Regions from separate parts of the Paenibacillus sp. TSA_86.1 genome, predicted to be linked through region 1. Evidence: predicted binding sites of a transcription regulator. Region 1 holds the regulator's gene; the other holds the start of a gene.
What was found. The regulator Rex, encoded in region 1, represses fermentation and respiration genes when NADH is low (regulators of the CRP and FNR family bind a similar motif). The targets are predictions, from matches to a motif close to TTGTGAAATATTTCACAA.
Positions count from the first base shown of each region.

Region 2: a site for Rex is predicted at 2,570-2,587, ahead of adhE (bifunctional acetaldehyde-CoA/alcohol dehydrogenase). Genes of this name have one in related genera too.

Region 1 covers NZ_JBQZGE010000004.1:65,354-73,147, forward strand. Annotated here, with positions in the region: gene ACUTVW_RS11580 (tetratricopeptide repeat protein) at 1-16, shown strand, start outside; gene dinG (ATP-dependent DNA helicase DinG) at 159-3,020, shown strand; gene ACUTVW_RS11590 (redox-sensing transcriptional repressor Rex) at 3,230-3,886, shown strand; gene ACUTVW_RS11595 (amidohydrolase) at 3,870-5,177, shown strand; gene ACUTVW_RS11600 (DUF5590 domain-containing protein) at 5,223-5,753, shown strand; gene ACUTVW_RS11605 (hypothetical protein) at 5,788-5,922, opposite strand; gene ACUTVW_RS11610 (hypothetical protein) at 6,089-6,616, shown strand; gene ACUTVW_RS11615 (AAA family ATPase) at 6,609-7,794, shown strand, end outside.
Region 2 covers NZ_JBQZGE010000012.1:61,661-69,454, reverse strand. Annotated here, with positions in the region: gene adhE (bifunctional acetaldehyde-CoA/alcohol dehydrogenase) at 1-2,483, opposite strand, end outside; gene ACUTVW_RS20065 (Crp/Fnr family transcriptional regulator) at 2,920-3,636, shown strand; gene ACUTVW_RS20060 (hypothetical protein) at 3,772-4,638, opposite strand; gene ACUTVW_RS20055 (hypothetical protein) at 4,684-5,412, opposite strand; gene ACUTVW_RS20050 (winged helix-turn-helix transcriptional regulator) at 5,599-5,922, opposite strand; gene ACUTVW_RS20045 (ThuA domain-containing protein) at 6,226-6,954, opposite strand; gene ACUTVW_RS20040 (sugar phosphate isomerase/epimerase family protein) at 6,979-7,794, opposite strand, start outside.

The sequences.
Region 1 (7,794 bases):
GATTGCCCTGAATTAAATGGACATTTGGCGGCAAAAGAACGGTGTTTCCTCCTTTGGCATAGCGGCGGAAACACCGCTTTTTTGTCAGTTAATTTTCAAATGTCCTTTTTTTTGCTATGCTGTAACATAGACTGGAATGGAAGGGATCGTATATTGCAATGAAATTTGCCGTTTTGGATTTCGAAACAACCGGCACGCAGTCCGACGGTGAGATTATTCAGGCCGGACTTGCCATCATAGACCATGATTACAGCATAACTCAAATATATAGTTCTTATGTAAATCCGGGTGTACCGATTCCGCCATTTATTACGGGCTTGACGGGTATTACAGAAGAAGATGTCGCAGATGCTCCGTCTCTCGAAGAGATGATGATGGAGATGGTACCGCTGCTTGACGATGTGGTTTTGGTGGGCCATAACGTTGCATTTGATTTTTATTTTTTGCAGAATGCGCTTGATCGTTGCGGATATTTACCGTTTACAGGCCGCATTCTGGATACCATTGACTTCTTGAAAATCACGTTTCCGTCGCTGGGTTCATACCAGCTCGGTTATGTTTCGTCTGAATTCGGATTTGAGCACGATCGTCCCCACCAGGCAGACAGTGATGCACTGGCAACAGCGCATGTGTTACTTAAATGTCTGGATGAACTGAGAGACCTGCCGTTAATTACAATTCAGCGTCTTAGCGATCTGTTTGCACCAGAGGACAGTGATCTGGGCTGGTTTTTTGACGGGCTGCGTGCGGAGAAGGAAGCTGAACCGATTCAAGACCTTGATGGTCATACGTATTACCGCCAGCTCGCACTGAATGTCAGCGATTGGACAGAAATTGGAGCACCCCGTGATGAGAGAGAAGCGAATCCGTTGGACGGTGTGAGCTTTGATCAGTTCATGGATCAAGTGCGAACCAACCTCAAAGAAACGTTGGATCATTATGAAGAGCGTGAAGCACAGACACAGATGTTTGGCAGCGTGCGGCAGGCGCTGGACGAAGAGAAGCATCTTTTGCTGGAAGCCGGAACGGGAACAGGGAAATCACTTGGATATTTGTTACCCGCTATTTATGAAAGTGTAAAACAGGATCAGAAAGTGATGGTGAGTACTCATACCATTAACTTGCAGGAACAACTGCGTGAACGGGATATTCCGATGCTGACGCAGGTCGTTCCATTTCCGTTTAAGGCTGCTGTCTTTAAGGGTAGAGGCCATTACCTGTGTTTGCGCAAATTCGAACACAAAATCAACAAACGTGAATTTGCTACGCCAAAAGAGGATTACTTCACGGCAGCACAGATGATTGTTTGGCTTACTCAAACGGAAACAGGTGATGATGAAGAACTGAACCTTAGCGCACGCGGAGGAGACTTCTGGGAAACGGTACAGAGTGAGTCTGAGTCCTGTCTGGGCAGATCTTGTCCGTGGTTCCGCAAGTGTTTCTATCATCGAGCCAAACATGAGGCTGGGCTATCGGACATCGTCATTACCAATCACTCCAAGCTGTTTACCGATGTGAAGGCTGCCCATCAGCTATTGCCGGCATATGAAAGTCTGGTTATTGATGAGGCTCATCACCTGGAGGATGTTGCGGGTAAACATTTGGGTCTTCATATGAAGTACTTTACACTCGTACACACACTGACACGTTTGTTTAAAGACAGCCGCAACGGTCAACTGCCGATGCTTCGCTCCCAGCTGTCCGGGCATGAAAATGCGGTACAGTGGGGTTCTATGGTGGATCAGATGTTTCCGCTTGCCGTTGAGGTCAAGGAAATGTGGGATCGGCTGAGCGATGCTCTGTTTAGTCTGTTGCCCGAACGGAGTGACGCTTCTCCAGGAGAAACGGGACAATTCTCGCTACGGATCAAAGCTTCACAGAAACCTGCGAAATGGCAGGATCTACAGGAACTGGAGAACCAGATTTATGTGACTTTGGGTGATTTGGTACGCAAAGGTGACAAGCTGTTGCTGGAAGTGAAAGAAGATCAGGACGATTATCAGTCCGACAGTCTGATTACGGATATCACCGGACTTTTGAAAGATCTGACGACGATGAAGGAGAATTTAAGGTTCTTCATGCGTATGGATGACGCCAAGACGGTGTACTGGATGGAGGCGAGCGGTCAGTTCCGCAGTAAGTCCCTTCAGTTGTATGCTGTTCCGGTAGATGTAAGTGCACAACTGAAGGAGATGTTTTTTGATAAAAAGAAAAGCGTTGTACTTACATCGGCTACGCTGTCGGTTGATAAGTCATTCCAGTTCATGATTGAGCAGCTGGGCTTGCAAGAGGCTGCGGATAATAATCGGCTTCTGACTTCGATGCTGCCTTCTCCGTTTAATTATCGGGAACAGGCATTGCTGGTGATCCCGCGTGATTTTCCAAGTCTGAAAGGCAGTGTAGGAGATGCACACTTTGTACAGATGCTGGTGCAGTCTCTTGCCGAGACGGCCATTGCAACACGAGGGCGCATGATGGTGCTGTTTACTTCCTATAAAATGCTTCGCCAGGTGTACGAACCCTTGAAGGAGGCCTTGTCCGGTAATGACATCTCACTCCTGGGCCAGGGTGTGGACAGCGGCAATCGCTCCAAGCTGACCCGCCGATTCCAGGATGCCAAAGCTGCCGTTCTGCTGGGTACGAGCAGTTTTTGGGAAGGTGTGGATATTCCGGGCGAAGCGCTGACCTGTCTTGCGATTGTGAGACTGCCTTTCCAGCCGCCTAACCATCCGCTTCTGGAAGCGAAGAGTGAGTTGCTGCAAGAACAGAAGAAGAATCCGTTTATGAAACTTTCTGTGCCACAGGCGGTCATTCGCTTCAAGCAAGGATTCGGCCGGCTTGTTCGAACGGGGAAGGATCGCGGTATCGTCATTGTGTATGATACACGAGTGATTGAGGCTTATTACGGCAAGTACTTCCTGTATTCACTGCCGGGACCCAAAATGGAGCATATGCTTACTGAACAGATGGTTCCGCGCATCGCTGAATGGCTGGATCGACCTGCGGGGAAGCAAAATTAACGATTTGTAAGCTATAACGTTGCATTGTACTTCACCATGGCGTTAAACTCGAAGGAGACTTCGAAAAGGCAGCGCATATATGAACTTATAATCCTAACAATACGGGCATTCTGTATGAGGAGTGATGCATGGATTTTGCATGTATACAGAATGCTCATCTTTTCAATATTTATTCTATTTTATCGTGGCAATGGTAAGGGGGAGCAAGAATGAAATCGGATAAAATTTCAGAAGCGGTAGTGCGGCGTCTGCCTGTATATTTACGTTATTTGAACGAGTTGGTTCAGCGTGAGGTGACAACGGTTTCCTCGCAGGAGCTTGGACAGCGGCTGGATCTGAACCCGGCTCAGATTCGCAAAGATTTGGCTTATTTCGGAGATTTTGGCCGCAAAGGGATCGGGTATGACGTCTCTTACTTGATAGAGAAGATTCGTCACATTCTAAAAATCGATCAGCAAATTAACGTGGCTCTGGTGGGAGCCGGTAATCTCGGACAAGCATTATCCAACTACAATGCATATCTGAAGGACAATATGAAGATTGTCGCTATTTTTGATGCCTTTGGACCGAAGATCGGCAGCAAAATTAACAGTCTGACGGTGCAACCGATGGAGGAGCTCGCGGAAGCTGTACAGAAAGATAACATTCGCATCGGTATCATTACAGTGCCGGACATAGAAGCGCAGAACGTTGCTGACCAGCTGATTGACTCGGGAATTGAGGCCATTTTGAATTTTGCACCGACGATTCTAAAAACACCTTCGCATGTTCGCATTCATCACGCTGATTTTACGACCGATTTGCTCAGTTTGGCTTATTACTTGGAAAACGGAAAGGAAGAAGAGCACGATGACAACAACGAATAGATGGGTGATTCAGAATGGTAAATTCGCTGTAAATGAAGGTGCAGACTGGAATGTGGTTCAGGGGTATATGGTCGTTGAGAACGACAAGATTGTGCATATTGGTGAGACGCTGCCGGATGGAGACGAGAACCTGACCAAAGTGGATGGAAAAGGATTGCTCTTCCTGCCGGGTCTGATCAATACGCATGGTCATGCGGCCATGTCACTGCTCCGGGGTCATGGAGATGATCTGGCACTGCAAGTATGGCTACAAGAAAAAATGTGGCCAATGGAAGCGAAGATGACTTCGGAAGACGTCTATTGGGGAGCATCCCTTTCCGTGCTTGAAATGCTGAAAGGCGGAACAACCGCTTTTCTGGATATGTATGACCACATGGATCAGGTAGCTAAAGTCGTTGAACAGTCCGGGGCAAGAGCGGCGCTGGCTCGCGGCGTAATTGGACTTTGCTCCGAAGAAGAGCAGATGCGTAAGCTGGAAGAGTCGGCTGCATTTGCACGTGAATGGAATGGACAAGCGGATGGACGCATCACAACCGTGATCTCCCCGCACGCACCTTACACATGCCCTTCAGATTACATAGAGAAGCTTGTACAGGTTGCACACGATTTAAATTTGCCACTTCACACTCATATGTCTGAGACCTTACGTGAAGTGGAGCAGAATGTGACCGATTACGGCCTGCGTCCTGTAGCGCATCTGGAGAAACATGGATTTTTCTCACGTCCTTCACTCGTAGCGCATGCTGTGCATCTGAACGATGAAGAGATCGAGATCTTGGCACGTCACGATGTCGCTGTATCTCATAATCCGGGTAGTAATTTGAAGCTTGCATCAGGTGTAGCCCGTGTTCCTGCTTTGTTGAAAGCAGGAGTTACCGTCTCTCTGGGAACAGACGGACCGGCAAGCAATAACAATCTGGATATGTTTGAGGAAATGAGACTTGCAGCTTTAATTCATAAAGGAGTATCCGGTGATCCAACCGCCGTGCCTGCTGGGGAAGCATTGCTTCTTGGAACAGCTTACGGTGCGAAGTCCATCTTCCTGAACGATACTGGAGCTCTGCAAGTTGGAAACAAGGCTGATTTTATTGCTCTAAATATTGAACAGGCTCATTTTTATCCGCATACAGACCTCATTTCACATGCGATTTATTCGGCATCAGCTAAAGATGTGGAACATGTATGGGTAGATGGGAAACAAGTCGTGAAACATGGTGAATGTCTGACACTGGATGAAGAGCGTATTTTGCGGGAATCCCAGTTGGCCTTTGATCAATTGCTTGCGCGTTAAGAAGCAGCTGCCATGGGCAGTTTTTAGGGAAAGGAAGTTCAACTCTTGAAGAAAAAAAAGAAGTGGATATGGATATCGCTGCTCATTCTCGTTCTGATCTTGTTTGGACTTCAGCGATATTACGTCTACGTCACGCAGGATCAACGTAAGGAAGAAGCATTGGCTATTCAGGCGGCGCAGAATGAACTTGGCGTTACATCGACTGATGAACTGCGAAAGTACGTGTGGGGCGAAAAGAGTGATGCTGACAACATCTATTGGACGATGTTAGCCAAAAACAAAGACAACCAGGATATCATGGTATGGGTTAAGTTTGATAACAACAACCAGCCCGTCAAAGGTGCAGCAGGGGTGCACAGCGAACTACTGCAGAACGGGATGTCCGAGACGCAGATTCGCAATCGTTTCAGCTCCGACGTGCCCGGTGGGGAGATCAAACGGATCATGCCAGGTGTCGTGAATAATATTTACGTATGGCAAGTGTACTATAACGATGACACGCACAACTATTATCGTTTTTACCGTTTTAGCAATGGAGAGCAAGTAGATTTGGTGTATACCTTACCGAACAGCTAGCTTTTTCTTATCTTCGGAGGCGGTCATTGGACGGTTACGGCTCAACACATGGCAAGATGGCAACGATAAAATCAAGAAAAACCGGCAGACGGGGAACCGCCTGAACCGGTTTTTTGGCATTCCAACCATGGAATGAGAATGAAATAGTTAAAATTAATAATTTATTCATATTTTCACCTTCGATATTGTATATACGATATGATATACTCAGATATGTACTGATATTGATGAAAAACGCAAACAAATCTGCAATGAACGTTGCAGAAAATGATGTACAGCTAATATATATAAGCCTGTAGAACGAGGATGGGCTCATTTTGGGAGGGGTAATTCATTTGAAGCTGAAAGTATTGCCTATTGTTCTAACTGCCGTTGTTTCTGCCGTCCTGTTGTTTGGAGGTTGGTTCATATATCGTCAAGTAGCCGTCCAGAGTCCGATTGAAAAGATGGTTACAAAGTACGAAGGAGTCAACAGTGTTCAGTTAACTATTAACCGCAATGACGTACAAATGAAACTTGATTTGAAGCCAAATGTAGATTTAGGTAGACTCGTGCAATATATTCATAAGGAAGGTCAGAACCTGATCGGCTCCCGTGCGCTCAGATTGGAAGTCATCGATCATTCCAATGAAGCGCTTGAAAACTGGTGGGGTGATGCCATGTTTACTGTAGCTCAAGCCATGGAGAACAAACAGTATGCCGAGATTACACCGACGTTGTCAAAGATGGCAACGGGAGGAATTCAAGTGAACACAGCAATGGATGACAACAATGTTTACGTAAGTCTGAGAGACGGAGATGCCAGCAAGTTCATTATACTGCCGCGTGTACCCGGTCAGATAGGAGTGTGGCCTAATGCCTAAATGGACAAAAGAAGCAGCCATAGGATTTGTTCCAGTTCTAATCATATTTCTTGCATTTATCGGTGTGAATATTGTTCCGATTCTGATCGCTGCATTGCTCGTTGGTGGTCTGTTATTCATGATGCAGATGCGCGGAGGAATCACTGTAGGGGCTGGACAAGAACGTAAACGAAAGAAAAAAGGACCCTCGAAACTAACCTTTGAAGAAATCGGAGGTCAGGATAGTGCCAAGCAAGAGTTAAGAGAAGCACTGGACTTTCTGATCCGTCATGAAGAAATAAAGAAGTTCGGGATTCGTCCGCTCAAAGGGATTTTGCTCACGGGTCCTCCGGGAACAGGCAAAACGCTCATGGCCAAAGCGGCTGCCCACTACACCGATTCGGTTTTCGTAGCTGCGTCAGGTAGCGAGTTTGTCGAAATGTATGTGGGTGTAGGTGCCAGCAGAATTCGAGACTTGTTTAAGGATGCCAGAGCACGGGCTGCGAAGGAAAATAAGGAAAATGCGATCATTTTTATCGATGAGATTGATGTGATCGGCGGTAAACGTGAAGGCGGGCAGCAGCGAGAATATGATCAGACCTTAAATCAGTTGCTGACCGAAATGGATGGCATCTATACTTCCGAAACCCCGAGAATATTGATTATCGCGGCCACTAACCGCAAAGAGATGCTGGATAGCGCGTTGACCCGTCCAGGGCGCTTTGACCGTCATATTCAGGTGGACTTGCCTGATAAAAAGGGCAGAAAACACATTCTGGAGCTGCACGCCGTCAACAAACCTTTGACACAGGAAGTGAATCTGGAAAAAACGGCGGAAGAGTCCTACGGATTCTCAGGTGCGCAGCTAGAAAGTGTCATGAACGAAGCAGCGATCTATGCTATGCGTGAGGGCTTGCTTACCATCGAACAGCGTCATTTATCTCTTGCGATCGATAAAGTGATGATGGGTGAGAAAACGGATCGTGAGTCGAGCGTGGAGGAAAAGAAAAGAGTTGCCATCCATGAATTGGGACATGCCATTATGGCAGAGCTTGTACGCCCGGGAAGTGTAAGCCAGGTTGCGCTTAGTCCGCGTGGACAGGCACTCGGCTATGTGCGTCATAACCCGCAACAGGAGCAGTTTCTATATACGAAACGATTCCTGGAGGAGCAAATCATGATTGCACTTGGCGGTGCGG
Region 2 (7,794 bases), on a different contig from region 1:
AAATCTTTCGCGTCAAATCCGATTTCCTGGAATGATTCTTCGATGCCCAGTTTTTTGTTGAGATCCCGAATGGCTTTGATTAAGCTATTCACGCCTTCTTCCGTTGTACGTGCTGGTAATCCGAGAATGCGAGCAATTTCGGCGTACCGCTCATCCGCTACAAAGTGCGAATATTTCGGGAACGATGCAAATTTCGTCGGTTTTTTCGCGTTGTAACGAATGACGTGTGGCAACAGAATGGCATTGGTGCGTCCATGTGCAGTATGGTACTGACCGCCCCATTTGTGCGCCAAGCTATGGTTAATGCCCAGGAATGCGTTGGCAAAGGCCATCCCGGCAATCGTAGAAGCATTATGCATTTTCTCACGTGCCAGTTTATCGCCTTGCAGTGACGATTGCTCCAGGTATTGGAACACCAGTTGGATCGCTTTAATTGCCAGACCATCGGTGTAGTCGTTCGCCATGACGGATACATATGCTTCAATTGCGTGAGTCAATACGTCCATACCGGTATCCGCTACTGCCGTTTTTGGTAAACTGTATACAAACTCGGGGTCAACAATGGCTACGTCTGGTGTCAATTCATAGTCAGCCAGTGGATATTTCGTATTGCCATGCTCTTTATCCGTAATTACCGCAAACGATGTGACTTCAGAACCTGTACCGGATGTTGTCGGGATGGCTACGAATTTCGCTTTGACCCCAAGTTTTGGATATTTGTAGATCCGTTTACGAATATCCATGAATTTTTGTTTCAAGTTGTTAAAATCGGTGTCTGGATATTCATAGAACAACCACATCGCTTTGGCAGCATCCATTGGTGATCCGCCGCCGAGTGCGATAATACAGTCTGGCTGGAAGCGTTCCATCATCGCTTTACCTCGGTCTACTGTTGTTGTTGATGGATCTGGCTCAACTTCAGAGAATACTTCAATAGCCACAGGTGTTTGACGTTGACGCAGATAATGCTCTACTTTTTCCACATATCCGAGTTTGACCATCACCGCGTCTGTAATAATCGCTACACGAGTAATACCCGGCATTTTGGCAAGGTATTGTGTTGCGCCTTTTTCGAAGTAGACTTTGTTCGGCACTTTGAACCATTGCATATTCACGGTACGGCGAGCCACCCTTTTCACATTGATTAGGTTCACAGCAGTTACGTTGGAAGATGTTGAGTTACGTCCGTACGATCCACAACCCAGAGTCAATGACGGCATGTTGGTATTATAGATATCCCCGATAGCGCCATGTGTGGATGGGGAGTTCACGATAATCCGTCCCGTTTGCAAGCGATCCGCAAATTGGTTGATCACTTCCTCATTGTTCGAGTGAATAACGGAGGAGTGACCCATTCCGCCAAAACCAACCACTTCTGCTGCACGCTCGATACCATCTTTTGCAGATTTTACTTTGTAACAAGCCAGTACCGGGCTCAGTTTCTCAGCGGATAATGGGAATTTTGTACCGACGCCTTCAATCTCGGCTACCAAAATTTTAGTGCCTGCTGGTACTTCGATGCCGCACATTTTGGCAATATTTACAGCGGACTGACCTACGATGGATGGATTAACCGCACATTTCTCTGCGTTGATTGCACCTGCAGTCAATTTGACGGCTTCCTCTTTGTTTACAAAGTAACAACCGTTTGTGATCATTTTCTTTTTCACTTGGTCGAAGATCGGTTCTTCAATAATGACCGCTTGTTCGGACGCACAGATCATACCGTTGTCAAAAGACTTCGACAGAATCAAATCCGTTACCGCCTGGTTGATATCTGCACTTTTCTCGATAAAGCAAGGCACGTTACCTGGTCCTACGCCCAGTGCCGGTTTACCGCAGCTGTACGCTGCACGTACCATTGCGGATCCGCCCGTCGCCAGGATGAGAGCAACATCATTGTGATTCATCAGTGCGTTGGTACGATCCATGGACGGATCATCAATCCATTGGATACAGTCGGCTGGAGCACCTTGTTTCACAGCAGCTTCGAGCAGAATTTTGGCGGCCTCGCGGCTACAGTTCTGAGCGGATGGGTGGAAACCGAAAATAATCGGGTTCCGTGTTTTGATCGCAATCAGTGCTTTAAACATCGTTGTTGATGTCGGGTTGGTTACAGGTGTGATCCCCATGATAATCCCAACCGGTTCCGCAATTTTCTGGAAGCTGTCGTACTCATTGTCTTCAATAACGCCTACTGTTTTTTCGTATTTAATGCTGTTATAAACATACTCTGTCGCGAATATATTTTTAATAATTTTATCTTCATATACACCGCGTCCTGTTTCTTCCACGGCCATTTTGGCGAGCATCATATGTTTATCCAGTCCCGCAAGTGCCATAGCCTGCACAATCCGGTCAATCTGCTCCTGATCCATGGACATGAATGCTGCATGTGCTTTGTTCGCTTTATCAATTAACGTTTGAATATACTGACCTGCTGTCGGTTCTTTTGTTGGGGCGACTTCATTCTTTACAGCCATCTCCCTCATCCTCCTAAAGGTTCGTATTGGTTTTGGTTTGTCTCTCTTCTTTACATGCACATCGTACCATGAGAAAAAGATATATTATGTGATTTTTTTCACAAAGTATGCCAAATTTTAGTTTAAGTTTTTAACATCCCCCAATAGTAGCTTTTCACTTTCTATTATAAATAGTAGACCAACAGCCTCATCTTTCCCCTCAAAAAGTGAATTTAATCACAATGTTTGAAATTTCGCCATTTTTAAAGGCTTTCCATGCCCCTCAAACGGTAAGATTAGGTATATACTGAACTTAAAAATTGAACCACCGCAATTTGTACCGTACCTCCACACGGCCGAGATGCCCACATCAGGATGGCACAGTTTGCGGCGAACCTCGGGGGCATTATTTCGGATAACTATTGGCTTACCGGGGAGACAAAGGGGAGATCAACGTATGGGAGAACTAACAAACGTACTGGAAAAACGCGGGAACACCAACTGTTTCTCGGAAGTGAATTTTAATCATCTGCTCGTTACGATGAAAGACCGTACTTACCCGGAAGGAACGCATCTGTACTGGGAAGGTGATGTCTCTGACAAACTTTATTATATGAAACGGGGACGTGCCCAGATTACCAAATCAACCGATGAGGGCAAGGAACTGATCATGTACATGTACCAAACGGGAGATATGATTGGGCAGGCTGATCCGTTCTTCGGCTCCAGACACAGCTTCTCGGCGGAAGTTCTGGAGGACAGCGAGATTGGCGTGCTCGAACACAAGGATCTGGAAATGCTGATCTGTCAGCATTGTGACTTTGCCATTGACTTCATGAAGTGGATGGGCATTCATCATCGTCTGACGCAAACCAAGTTCCGGGATTTGATGCTGTACGGCAAACCAGGGGCACTCTGTTCTACCCTGATTCGGCTGTCTAATTCCTATGGAGAGCCCCATGGAGATCATGTGATTATTCATAAAAAAATTACTCACACGGACTTGTCCAATATGATTGGAGCTACCCGGGAAAGTGTAAACCGTATGCTTAGCGATCTTCGAAAAAAGGATGCCATCGAATATGACAACGGCATGATTGTCATCAAAGACTTAAAAATGCTGCAAGGCATCTGTCACTGCGAACTTTGCCCGAATGAAATCTGCCGCATCTGAGATCAAAGCACTTCCAGACTGTATTCAGATCGTGCACGCAACCTGCACATCTGACTTAAAAAGAGATCTGTACACGAAAAAAAAGCCCAAATGTACTGAATCAACATTGGGCTTTTTGTACTTTATTTTATATGATCAAGATGCGTTAATTAGCTCAAGCTTCACTGCATCACGAGGACTTAATTTCATATCCAATCCGTTCTCCATTAACTCCTTCTCATTCACCTTGATCACCCAACGTTCGTTCATGCGGGGCATTACGTTCTCGACTGCAACAACAAATTTGTTGTTCTCCGACAACCGCACAACCCCGCTGGATTTCAATACGTCACGAACAGTACACTCCTGCACATAAATACCAGCATATTGCCGATTTAAATTCGGTTTGATGCTGCCGCCACTCACCTTAAGCAGGGTTGTCTGATATGCGACACCTTCTCCCCCGCTGTCAGCAGCTTTGACGTATATAATAACCTCATCTTTGGCATGAAGCTCGGTGCCCCAATTTTCCGGTTTAATATCCTTGCCATTTAACTTCACTGCCCAGGTCAGTGATGAATCAAGAGAAACCTCACCCACCGACTGTATCCGTTTGCCATCTGCCGTTAAATCAACCAGCCCGCTGTTTAGCAAAGCTTTCCTGAGCGTTAATCCTTCACTGAAATCTCGTTTGATGGACTTCGTAGCATCGGGTAAAAAGGTGCTGCCATCAATGGCAACGGTAATCGTATTGGCTGAATCTTTCTCTGAGACAACCGGTTGTTCAGAAGGCTGTATCTCTCTGGTACACCCCGTCAAAATGACAAGAATTAATAGACATAGACCTATGTAACCGGGAATTTTCTTCATCATGTAGGTAACACCACCCTGCGTAAAATCATTCACCCTGTTGTCCATACCCTTTATTATGGCACATTCTTCGATAAAAAACAGTGTCAAAGCCGTTACTTTTACCCATTTCCCTGCTTCGGCACCTACGATCAAAAAAAGGAGAGCCTGCAAGCGAGCCCTCCTGTTCAATCCTTAGTCACCCTTTTGTCTAAACCTTTATTGAACAAAAGCTTGCATATAGGTACGGCCTCCGTCGCCGTCCTTCACATACGGATTGAGTCCAAACGTTTGGGTGTCTGATACAAAAACACCAGTAAGCAAACGACCTTCGAGCAATGCACCGTCTACCTGTACACAGCAGGATGGAGCATCCACGTATTCCTGATATAACGGAATGTGACCGTATGGCTGATGGATCTTGAACAGTTTGCCCTGCTCATGTAGTGGCCGATCCGAAAAATACGTTGGTACAATATACCGTGCGATAACATCCAGTTCATCCGCTGTATAGAATGGCTCATCACCAAGCCAAGGTGCGAACATACGGATTTTTTCATATTGTGACCAGACGACAGCTTGAATGAGCATCTCGATCTGAACCAATTGACCGTTGCCTGCCTTCAGACAAATGCGGTCGTTGTACGTTTGTTGTTTTACATGCGATACACGATCTGGTAACCGCAGCTCACAGCCGATACATTTCCAGCCACTCGGCGCTTGAATCCACTTCTGCAGCACTGCCGGAGACGATCCTGAGCCAGCGCTGTTCAACAAAAAATCTTCTAGTTGAAGCGGCTGATCACTACCCGAATGTGAATCTGCCGAACGTTTGAACAGTTCCGCCGTTTTCTGATAGATCAGATGTACCTGAATGGATGCGCTCTCAAGTTCTGCAATATCTTGTTTGCCGTAGCGTATTTCACGGGATAAGCTTTCTTCTCTCATGACAAGTGGCCTCCTTCGCTCCGGCCGTCTGCGGCCATTTTCTATAGATTATACTACATCTGATGACAACATGTGCACAGGAAGCAGGGAAAAGTAGCAAGGAAACCGCCCCAGAAGACAAAAAACTCCTGATTTCATAGGAAATCAAGAGTTTTTGTTATTACTGCAAGCCATATCCGCCCGGGTTTATTCCACCCAATGCTCCGCCCAGTCTTGAATCTGATTCATAACAGGCTGCAAGGCTTTGCCCTTCTCGGTGAGCTCATATTCGATTCGCACCGGCGTTTCCGGGTAAACATGACGCACCAGAATGCCTTCACTCTCCAGGTCTTTCATCCGTTCAGATAACATTTTGTCACTCATGGACGGTATCAGATTGGAGATGTCTTTGAATCGCTTGGAACCACTCATCAACGTTTGAATAATCAAACCGTTCCAACGTTTGCCCAAAAAAGAAAACGCCGTCTCAAAGCGCGGACACATCCGGATATCTTGATCTTCCACTTTCATCACCTCTTTTTAGAGATCACTCTACTTACGTTTTGTTAGTATATTTCATAATAACACATTTGAGCTTCAAAGAAAATGCCTGCCGCAAAAAACTTCGAATTATAGATGCAAGAGTTGCAACTAAGCGTTATATATTCAGTATACAACACGTCATGGCAGGTAACCACACGAAATATCGTGAACAACTAATATCATTATATTACCCAAAAAGAACCCTTCTACCACAGTCAGACGACCTGGAGAAGGGTTCCCGATATTACTTTATTACGAATTGTCCATGAGCGAAGCTAAAGCTGCTGCCGTTTAGACCAGCACGCCACCAATTGGTCTTAAAGGTTCGCTCTTGCCATATTGCGGCTTCGAGCTACGGGCAGGGTAGGCCCATTTTACAGCGTTGCTGATTACTTTCAAAATTTCCGGCTTGTAATAAGTCGGGTACGTCTCGTGGCCGGGACGGAAATAAAAGATTTTACCTTCGCCGCGACGGAATGTGCATCCACTACGGAAAACCTCGCCGCCCTGAAAATTGCTCACGAACACCAGCTCATCCGGTACAGGAATATCGAAGAATTCACCGTACATCTCTTCTTTTTCCAATACAATCTTACTGTCGATCCCTTCGGCAATCGGATGGGATGGATTGACACACCATACGATCTCTTGCTCATCGGCTACACGCCACTTGAGATCACAGCTTGTGCCCATTAGCGCCTTGAATGGCTTCGAAAAATGACCCGAATGCAACACAATCATACCCATACCGTTCAATACACGTTGCACTACCTTCTGTACAATCTCGTCGTTAACGCGATCATGTGCCATATGTCCCCACCATACAAGCACATCCGTGGAATCCAGCACTTCATCACTCAAACCGTGTTCAGGCTGATCCAGTGTAGCTGTACGAATCGCAAATCCCTCGCCGCCAAGTCCGTCAGCAAGCGCACGGTGTAGACCGTCCGGATAAACTTCCCTAACTTCATCATGTATTTTCTCATGGACAAATTCATTCCAAATGGTGACGTTAATCATAAGCAATTTCCCCCTAGTATAGCTCTAAACCCACCACATATCGCCCAGCGGTTCCTCGATCAATACTTGCTGGAGATTTTGTACGGCTTTAGAGAATCCTTCTTCAACCGACATCAGACCGTCTTCATGTTCAATACTTACAACATAATCATATCCAACCAGACGCAAGGCACTCATAATGTCTGCCCACGTTTTGTTATCATGTCCGTAACCAACCGAGCGGAACTGCCAAGCCCGATCCAGCATGTTGGTATAGTCCTGCATATCTGTTACACCGTGTTTGTTCACGTTTACCGGATCAATCGTTGTATCTTTGGCATGGAAGTGATGGATTGCATTTTCTCGACCCAAAATGTGAATCGCCTGTACCGGGTCAATGCCTTGCCACCACATGTGGCTTGGGTCAAGGTTCGCACCAATGACTTCGCCTGCAGCTTCACGCAGTCTCAGCAAGGTTGCTGGTGTATGCACGGAGAAGCCACCATGCAGCTCCAGACCTACTTTTACGTTACGATCCGCAGCAAATTTACCCCACTCGGTCCAGTAAGGAATCACTTTATTTTCCCATTGCCATTTCAAAATTTCCTGAAAATCATTCGGCCAAGGCGCAACAGGCCAGTTCGGATACTTCGCATCCTCATGGTCTCCCGGACAGCCGGAGAATGTATTAACAACAGGCACTTCCAGCTTTTCAGCCAGCTCTACCGATTTTACAAAATCATCATGGAAGCCCTTCGCAATATCTTTTTGCGGGTGCAACGGGTTACCGTGGCAGCTCAGAGCGCTGATCGTCAGACCGCGTGATTCTACTGCATTTTTGAAATTTTTGAGTGCTGTAGG